3 regions of the Lactobacillus sp. CA30L genome follow, and region 3 is predicted to be linked to each of the others. Evidence: predicted binding sites of a transcription regulator. Region 3 holds the regulator's gene; each other region holds the start of a gene.
What was found. The regulator LexA, encoded in region 3, represses DNA repair genes until DNA is damaged. The targets are predictions, from matches to a motif close to CNAACANNTGTTNG.
Positions count from the first base shown of each region.

Region 1: the regulator LexA is predicted to act here: its motif matches at 1,896-1,909, upstream of xerS (tyrosine recombinase XerS).
Region 2: the regulator LexA is predicted to act here: its motif matches at 1,939-1,952, upstream of AC2JF8_RS03980 (sigma factor).

Region 1 is NZ_JBWXGB010000001.1:387,733-391,012, reverse strand. It holds gene AC2JF8_RS02020 (DegV family protein) at 1-1, shown strand, start outside; gene AC2JF8_RS02015 (NUDIX hydrolase) at 29-664, shown strand; gene xerS (tyrosine recombinase XerS) at 749-1,840, opposite strand.
Region 2 is NZ_JBWXGB010000002.1:300,189-303,468, reverse strand. It holds gene nusG (transcription termination/antitermination protein NusG) at 1-354, opposite strand, end outside; gene secE (preprotein translocase subunit SecE) at 458-628, opposite strand; gene rpmG (50S ribosomal protein L33) at 635-784, opposite strand; gene AC2JF8_RS03985 (P8 family protein) at 1,011-1,229, opposite strand; gene AC2JF8_RS03980 (sigma factor) at 1,297-1,872, opposite strand; gene rlmB (23S rRNA (guanosine(2251)-2'-O)-methyltransferase RlmB) at 2,166-2,924, opposite strand; gene AC2JF8_RS03970 (Mini-ribonuclease 3) at 2,911-3,280, opposite strand, start outside.
Region 3 is NZ_JBWXGB010000005.1:52,577-55,856, forward strand. It holds gene AC2JF8_RS06805 (ABC transporter ATP-binding protein) at 1-576, opposite strand, end outside; gene AC2JF8_RS06810 (YneF family protein) at 648-863, opposite strand; gene AC2JF8_RS06815 (DUF896 domain-containing protein) at 933-1,181, opposite strand; gene lexA (transcriptional repressor LexA) at 1,326-1,949, shown strand; gene AC2JF8_RS06825 (hypothetical protein) at 2,178-2,474, shown strand; gene AC2JF8_RS06830 (nucleoside phosphorylase) at 2,713-3,280, opposite strand, start outside.

The sequences.
Region 1 (3,280 bases), on a different contig from region 3:
GTACGTAAAAGGGTTAGGGAGGATATTAATGAAAGAACAGGATCGCCTTACTAACTGGGCAGTTGAATTGCAAAGTCTGGCGCAAAACGGACTTGAGTATGGCCATGATCGCTTCGACCGTGAGCGCTATGCCCGTATTAGGGCAATCGCAACGGAAATGATGGCATTAAAGACGGGCTTGCCACTAAAGCAGGTCAGGCACCTTTTTAGCAGCGAAGACGGCTACCAGACGCCCAAGTTAGGAACCAGAGCCGCGATTTTTAGAGACCAGAAGATTCTACTGGTCCGCGAAACGACGGATGAGCGGTGGTCGTTGCCCGGCGGCTGGTGCGAGCCCAACGTGTCTGTCAAGGATAATTGCGTTAAGGAAGCCCGCGAAGAATCCGGCCATGATATTGCGGTAGACCGCGTGGTTGCAATATGCAATCACAACACTAATATTCACAACGAAAATAGGGTTACACGGGCAATCAACGTCTGCAATATTTTCTTTTTGTGCCGCGATTTGGGTGGTACTTTTGGCCAAAACAGCGAAACCAGCGCGTGCCGCTACTTCGATTATGACCACTTACCCCCGCTTTCCCTTCAACGAAACAGCAAAGAGGAAATTAGGATGTGCTTTGATGCCAGTAACGATCCTAACTGGCAGACCAGGTTTGACTGAAAGAATTGTAAATAAAAACACCGGCGAATGATATGGCCTCAAAATTTGTTTAATCTTGGGGTTTACATCAAAAGCCAGTGTTTTTTATTTGCTTTTTAGGTTTGCTGCATCATCGCCGTCACTTGCCGCAATTTCGTTCAAGGCCGCACGCTGCTTGCTCTGGTCAACGTGCGTGTAGAGATCGGTTGCTGAAGTGCCTTTTTGACCGAGCTGCTGCGCAACCAGCACCTGGTCCTTGGTCACGCTGTAGAGCTCAGAGGCAAGCGTGTGCCGCAGCTTATGGGGCGTGAGCGGATGACCGAAGGCAGCGGAATACTTGTTAACCATTTTTTCGATTGCGTTGGTGGTCATTCGTTTGGTCTGGTCGTGCCACCTAGTGAGAAAAAAGGCCGTTTCTTTTTTAGAAGCCGCATAGCGCTGCCTGCGGACTTTTTGGTAGTCCCGAATGTAATCCAGCGTCCATTCAGCAATCGGCACGCTGTCACGCTGTCCGCCCTTGCGGGTCACGTCAAGCAGCGCCTTTTTCAAGTTAAGGTCGGCCACGTTGACCCCGGCGCATTCAGAAACCCGGATGCCCGTCCCGAGAATCAGTGCAACGATTGCCAGGTCACGCTCCTTGTTGACCCTAAACGCCGGCAGGGCATGTTTGTTGCAGCTTTTTTCATAATCATTGGTAATAAAGTCCAAGAACTGGTACTTCAGTTTTCCAACATACATGTGCGATTCGAGGATGTGCGCACGGTAGTTGAGCGTCTTCGTATTGTTAAGCGAATCAATCTTCAGCATCACATTCCGTTCAAAGTAGGGCTGACCCTCATTGTTGTCGGCTGTGATGGTCAAAAACTTGAAGAGCGAACGCAGTGCGTTGATCGAGCGGTTGATTGTCGTTGGCGCGTTGAGGTGGCCCTGCTGGTTCTTGACGTGACCCAGGTAGTTGATATAGAGCATAATATCGTTGCGGTGCAGGTTGGCCAGCGTTGCTGTCTCGATGTGCTTGTTATCTGGGGCAGGGGAAATCGACTCCTGGCGCAGCCAGTCAAAAAAGCGCCTTATTTCAGTCAGGTACTGGTAGGAGGTGGTGAGGGAAAGGTTAGACCCGAAGTTGTATTCCTTAACAAAATCCGGCATTTTGCGCAATTCTTCTTCAATAAGATCAAGGTACTTTTTGGTTTCCATGTTTATCATTCTCCTAACTGCAATGTTGCTGTCTTATTAATTATAAAGTAAAAATAGAATGTATGTTTGGATTTGCTTTATAAAAGAGCAGGAGGGGACGAAGAGGGGGACCAGTCACCCGCGGTCTAAAGCAGCAGCATTTGGCGTAAGTTAAAATAAATTTATAAGCAGTGAAGCCAAGCGAGCGGCAGGCATGCCGGTTATGGCTGCTGAATAGCGAACAATGGCACAGCGACCAAGTTTGCTTTTGCTCCAAGCACAATTGCTGCTCCCAAATTTGGACACATGAGCTCTGCCAGCATACAGAATTATTGGGACTAGCATCGACATGAATTGATAAGATTATGAATTATTAAAATTACGGCAAAAAATTTAAAAGTTAAACGATAAACCCAAGCATGAAATCACGGCAAGAAAGCTCGCAAATCCATGCAGGGCCTTACATTTACCTATCATTAAAATTATAGTTTTAATGATAGAAAAAGACTTAAACCTGGTTGAGCACCCGTTATAAAATTATAATCGGCCGTGCGCAATACAGCCGATTTCTAGTCAGAATTTCTTTAGTTGCCAGATCAAATTCAGTTGCTTGTGCTTTCTGCCTGTGCCTGTCCCAGCCACACGACTTAGCGTGCAATTGGCTGCTGGCGACATAACTTTGATGTGTTATGTGGTGATGAATCCCGCCAACGCACGCTGCAAATCCGGTTGGCGTGTTAGATGCGACCATGGGACACCTTTACACCTAAAAATAATTTAACGCCGCCAAAAAGTCCACGTCAGCTGTCCGTGTCCAGTTATTGTGATGAACTGTATTTAGTGCCTGGCAGTGTCATCTGGCGTGAATTTAACCGCGGATGGGCATATAACTACCCGCACCTGGGACCGGTCCAATGCAATAAAATGCAATAGAAGAGCAAAACTGTGCGTGTTTACGCTGAACCGGATTGCTGCTTAACGTGGATTGTTCACTGGCAACCCATGCCTTGCCGCGGCAGCAATACGATTGGTTACAGCTTAACTTTACATAATATATATTATACGAAGTTATTGAGGAATGCTTGTCACTACCGCCTATCCTATCCCTTTCCGCTGGCGCGCAATGAAAAGATTGCACAGCTAGCTATAATTTATTAATCACCTGGCAAGTATTCTTTTAGTCTTTGGGGGCTCTCAAGAGAATTCGGCTAATTGAGCCCACAATTAAATTATTTATTAACTTTAGCTAATCAAATGAAAATGATTTATTAATTGACTATTTAAATTAATTTCAGTAATAATTTAAATAAGTGTATTTTTTAACCTAAATTTATATATTGGTAATATTTTATTAATCGTTTTGTAGGCCTGCTTTGTATTAGCAATCATAACAGGTACTTACACCGCTCAAAATAATATTTGCCAATTTTTATATTTTTATTTTAGTCTTATTTTTTTAGT
Region 2 (3,280 bases), on a different contig from region 3:
GCCCTGCTGGCGCAGGAGCCGGTTAACTTCCTCTTCAAGCAGTGGCGACGGCTTGGAGCCACCACCGTGCGAGCCGACAAAGCCCGTAACGTTAGGCGTGTTGCGGACAACGAACCAGCTCTCATCGGTCATCACCATCTCAACCAGCACGTAGCCCGGAAAGATTTTTTCTTCAACGTTTTTTTTCTTGTCGCCAACCTTTTCGACTTTTTCTTGCTCAGGCACCATTACCCGGAAGATGTAGTCCTGCATCCCCATGCTTTGCGCACGTGACAACAAGTCGGACCTAACCTTGTCCTCGTATCCCGAATAAGTATGGAGCACGTACCACTGCTTCTTGACTGTTTCAACCATTATTACCAATTCTCCTTTAAATTCTTGGCAAACAAAAAAACCTCCACGCTAGAGGTCCGTTTAACTTGGTTTTATTATAACACAGATAGAAAATCATTGCTAATCACATTACTACCTGGGTCATGCTGCTGAATACTAGATCAAGCAGACCCAAGTATGAGGCAAACAAGATTGACGACCCGATGACGATTGCCGTATCATGCCGGTTTTGCTTGGCGCTTGGCCACGTGACCAGACGCATTTCTTCGCCAACGCTCTTTAAAAACTTAATCATTATCTCTTACCTCGTTTCCTTGTGCAAAGTCATTTTGCCGCAATACTTGCAGAACTTTTTTAATTCAAGCCGCTGAGTGCGATTCTTGCCTGCGGTGATCGAGTAGTTACGCGAGCCGCATACACTGCAGGCCAAAGATGCTTTTTTCACTGCCATAATCTCACTTCCAAACTATTGTATTCTAGCAAAAAATATGTGCACAAGCAATTGACTTAATTATTAATTTACTAATTGTGGCGATTGCCATGCCGCTTTTTGCATTAACATTCTCTCATTGGCTCGTCTTGTCAAATAAAAACAACTGCCTAATTCTATTGGCAGCTGCCTTCTGGTGGACAATAAATGCGTGCCCACCGGGCGTAGAACATTGTGTTAGTCGGATTTACTTCTTAAGATTCTCATTTACGAAGGATTCGATTTTATCGTCAGAATCATCCAGGAACGGAAGCATTGTTTCCTCCGTCTTGATGGTATCCCTACCATTCTTTTCCATAAAATAATCCCACAGGGCGTCTCTGACCGGAACATCTGAATCGCTCCAGTCAAACACTTCTTTCATGTGACGATCTAACAATGCAGTCTTAATAACTTCTCTACTCATCTTAATGCCTCCTAAAATATTCCACACCGTTAATTATAACGCGTTTGGGCACTCAGTGGTACAAATGCTAACTGAGAAGCAGCCGGCGCATTTTCTGCAGCACGCGCGCACGGGCCCGCACCAGCATGAGGCGACTGAAGTGGTATTTGCGCTTGATCTCTTCGTACTTCATAGTGCCCAGGGCCAAAAGCAGCGCGCTTAACTCTAAATTGGAAAGGTGCGCCACCAATTCCTTTAAGTTTTCACTCAGCGGTACCGCCGCCGTTTGGGCAAAATTCTGCCGTAGAGGACTCAGCCGCTCTGCAGCGGCGTTTTCCAGGGAGATGGCCTGAGTTAACGCTCGTCGCCTATAAGCTGCATCGTACCTGACCAGCGACTTGGCGTGGTTGGTCAGCAGCGTTTTGTAATAACTGCCAAAGCGGCCCTTATTGTCATTAAACTTCTGGACTGCCCGGTAGCAAACAATCAGCGCATCCTGGTCCCAGTCCTGGCTATCGTAATAGCGCACGTGGTACCTGCGCTTGATGCAGCTGATAAGCGGTTGGTACGTGCGGCACAGGTCCTTTAAAGCATCATCATTCCCCGCCCTCACCTGGTCAATACGTCTGCGTTCCACTTCAATTGCACGTTCAAAATCTTGCATCTTCATTCCCTCCTAATTCAGCAGCTTTCAGAGTGAAGGATACGCAGATTGCCCGTAGCAAAATATCGAACGGTCGTTCATTCGTAGCGGTGGGATCTAAATGTCACTTACCTAGAAAACGAACACGGCAAGCTGTCGAATTAGTCATTTTTTTAAAAAATAAGCAAAATTTGCTTCGGGGAATTTGACCCTTGCGTTTGACCTTGATGGCCTTCATCATCGACTCAATCCGACCACTTTTGCCCACAAAAAAATCACCCCCCTGATTGGATTGGGGGGTGATTATGCGTTAGTTATTTGGCAATGGGATTGCGGCTATTGAGCATCTGGTAGAGCAGAACGCCGGTCGCCACGCTTGCGTTGAGCGACTGCACGTGACCAACCATTGGCAGGGTCAGCATCTGGTCCATCTGTTCCTTAAGCAGGCGCGCGATGCCCTTGCCCTCGTTGCCGATGACGAGAACGGTTTTGCCACGCGCATCCCACTTGCGGTAATCAGTGCCCGCCATATCCGTCCCAAACAGCCAGTAGCCACGCTGTTTCAGCTTTTGACTAGTTTGCACGAGGTTATTAACCCGGGCGACCGGCACATAGTCAATCGCCCCGGTCGCGGTCTTGGCCACTACCGACGTGAGCCCGGTTGCGTGCCGCTTGGGGATGATGATCGCATCAACCCCAGTGGCGTCAGCCGACCGCAAAATTGACCCCAGGTTGTGCGGATCTTCAATCGAGTCCAGCATCAGCAAGAAAGGCTCCTTCTGGTCATGGTCATATTGGTCCAGCAGCTGGTCTAGGTCCGCATATTCAAAGCTGGCAACAGTTAAGACCAGGCCCTGGTGGTTTTCGCCCTGGACCAACCGGTCCAGTTTGTTTTTGGGCACCGTTTGAATAATCAGCCCCTTTTTCTTAGCCAGACCAAATACCTCATTAGCAAAATTTTCCTGGACGCCCTGCTGCAGGAACACCTTGTTGATCCGTCCAGCATCCTGCGTTCTTAAAAAGTCCAAGCCGGCATGCTTGCCGAAGATAAAATCCTTATCATTTGAAGTCATATTGATCAATGGCCCCTTCCTCTACTGCCTTGATGCACCACAAAGTTAACTCCTGGATGCGGTCCTTCTGACCGCACAATTCCAAATAGCCCCACACCGCCTCAAAGCCGGTAGACAGTTGGTAAGTTGCGAGGCTCGTGTTCTTGGCCTTAGTGTGCGTTTTCGAGTTGCGCCCCCGATGAAAGGTGGCCACTTCCTCCTTAGTGAGCAACTGCTCTTCCTGCAGCTTGGTGATCAAGGCGGCCTGAGCTTTGGCCGACACGTAGTGCGTGGCCTGCCTTTGCAAAACTTGCGGCTTGACGATGCCACACTTAAGCAGGTGGCGGCGAATATCTATTTCATAGACCGCATCGCCT
Region 3 (3,280 bases):
GGCTGCCTGCGACTTGTCGAAGGCATCATGGAGCTGGTCGCCCAGTTTCCACGCCCCCCAGGCCAGAAACGGCAGCGGCAAAAGCGCCACGACCGTCAGGCGCCAGTCGACAAAGATAATCATGGCAACCATCGTCGAGACGCTCATGATCAGCGAGTCAACCAGGGTCAAAACACCCTCACCGGCAACTTCTTGAACGGCGGAAACGTCATTGGTTGCATGGGCCATGAGGTCCCCGGTCCGGTGCCGCTGGTAAAAGGTGCGGTCCATTTCCATAAAGTGGGCAAACAATTTCGAGCGCAACTGCAATTCCAGTTCCGCGGAACCGCCCCAGATCTGCCGGCGCCAAAAGTAACGGAAGCCATAGAGCAGGAGCGCCGCCAGGATTATTGCCAGGATCAACAGGCCATACTCCTGCCAGCTGATGTGGCCCAGTTCCAACTGGTCGGCCATTAGCCCCAGAATGCGGGGCGGCACCAGGTTGACTACCGAGGTCAAGGCCAAAAAGGCAATGCCAATCAGGTAGCGCTTCTTTTCTTTTTTAAAAAACCAGCCTAGTTTAAAAAATATTTTCATAGCTCATCTATCTTCCATAAATAAAAAGGCGGAGACAATCCTCCGCCTTTATTCTCAATCGTGCAAGACCATTATTTTTGGTGCTTCATCATGTTCATCACCTGGTTAACCTTCTTGGCCGAAGGTTTTTGGCCCATCTGTGACATCATGGCAACAATCATGTCTTCATTGATTGGTGGATTATCCTTAAAATACTTCTTCATGTATGCTCTTGCACCGTAAAAACCGCCAATTAGGCCCAGCAACAGTGCTATTACAATTAAAAAGACTGCTAATCCCATATTCATAAAATGTTCACCTCAATTTGTCCAATAGTTATATCTTACCTAAAAATTAAGTAAAATTAAAGATAAACGTTAATCTTTTCTTAAACCTTTTTCCCGTTGGGCCCGTTTGGCCTTTTCAGACGTTACCTCACGTCCGTTTTTATCAATCAGAACCAGGTTTTCAACGTCCCGCTTAAAGCCCGCGCGGAAGTTCTTGATGAACTTTTGGTGTAACTCTTTACGCTCATCTTCCTCCTCAACGCTCAGTCCGACGGTCTTTTTCTTATGGTACAGTTCGTTGATGCGGTTGATCAACTTTTTTTCTTCGTCTTCAGTCATTATTTACACCCCTTATCCTAAAAAGTCTACCTTATTTCGTCCAATAAAAAAAGTTTAATTTCTTAGAACGTTTGTTTGCGCTTATGCCAGATATTTGCTAAAATATGCTTATCAACAGTTTGTCAAGTGCAAGGGAGCAAAATTATGACCAACATTCAGGATAATAAGCAAGTGCAAATTCTACGCTACATCTATGATACCGTCCAAAAGCGGGGGTTCCCGCCCACCGTCCGCGAAATCTGCCACGCGGTTGACTTGTCGTCCACTTCGACCGTTCACGGCCACCTCTCCCGAATGGAACGCAAGGGCCTGATCATTAAGGACGCAACGAAACCGCGCGCACTGGAAATAACCGACGAGGGCAAGAAGCTGCTTGGGCTCAAGCCAACCGAAATTCCCGTTGTCGGGGTCGTCACGGCCGGTCAGCCCATTTTGGCGGTGGAGGACATTGAAGACTACTTCCCGCTGCCGCCCGACCTTGCCAACGATGCGGGCGACCTGTTCATGCTGCGGGTACACGGCGAGAGCATGATCAATGCCGGTATTCTGAACGGCGACAATGTTATCGTACGCAAGCAGAGCACCGCGACCAACGGTGAAATTGTTGTCGCCATGACCGATGAGAACGAGGCCACCGTCAAGCGTTTCTACAGGGAAAAGGATCACTTCCGCCTGCAGCCGGAAAACGACACGATGGCACCGATCATTCTGGAGAACGTGCAGATTCTGGGCAAGGTAGTCGGCCTTTACCGCAGCAATATTTTCTAGCTGCTACTGCCCGAGTTGTTTCTCCCAATCTATTCGGGCAAACGGGCTCTTGCCCTTCAATACAGCCGTTTTGCCAACTCATGAATTCCACAATTCAGGGGTTGGCCGGACGGCTTTTTTGTTGCAGAAGAAATCGTGCGCTGCCCCCTCTTGCCTGTCCGTTAGCGGCGGCGCCGCCTTGACGTCGGGGTGCAGCTGGTGCTTTAATTTTGCAAAGGAGAAAAATCAATGAATTACTTAACCTGTTTCTTAACCATTTTATACGGCGGCATCATGGGTTTGGCGGCGCTGGCAGCCCACAAAACTTTGCCCGTCTGGCTCGTTGCAGCCAATTTTCTGCTGGGCGCTGGCGTCGTCCTTGCCGGGCTAACGGACCGGCCCACAATCGTTACGGGTTTCCTGCTCGCCCTTTTAATTGTCGCCGCGGTCAACGGCATGGCACTCCACCATCGGGTTGACTGGAGCCACTGGCTCGTCCGCTTCTTCCTGACCATCCTGCTGATTGGGCTCAACCTCAATTTTTAGTTGATTTAAAGGACGCAAGAAACGCATGCGGGACGGCTGATGAAGGGGCAGGCGCCGCCTACCACCTGCCAAAAGCGGGATGCGGGACTTTCCACATCTACTGTATAATCACGCTTCACAAATACTGGGCCTGGTTTAAAACAATAAAGCCTGTCAAACCAGCATTATTGTTTTTGCTTGTGAAATTTCCATCCGTTCCACGGTCGTTTCATGGCTGCTGCTTTTCACAAAGTTGGGACTAGGGGTTATCCAGAATCTGGGCTGCAAGGTCAAGTGCCTCTTCGTGTGCGTCCCTGCCCCAGCCCCGTCCTGCATGCTGGTCCAGGTCACTGAGCGAGTCCGCCGTAAACAAAACCTGGGCAAAATCAACGCCGCGGAATTGTGCACAAGCCGCCAGTGCCGCGCATTCCATCTCCACGCAGGACGCGCCCAGGGCCTTAAACTGCTGGGCCTTTTGCGGCGTTTCCCGGAAGAAGCCATCGGTAGTCCAGGTCGTGACCTCCTTGACCCGCACTCCGTTCGTACCCATCAATTTTTCCACGCGCGTCAAAAAGGACGACCGCAGGTCAATGAAATTCTGCGCTGGCGCATAGTGCATGGACGTCCCCTCGTCGCGAATTGCCCTCGTTGGCACCAAGAAGTAGTTTTCGGGCAGGTCGACCAAAACGCCGGCCGATCCGATTGCCAGTACCTGCCTAACGCCGTAGCCAACCAGCCAGTCCAAAAGCTGTACGGCTGCCGGGGCGCCCAATTTAGCCTGGCAGAACGTGACCGTTTCGTTTGGCAAGTCAACCGCGTAGATTGGC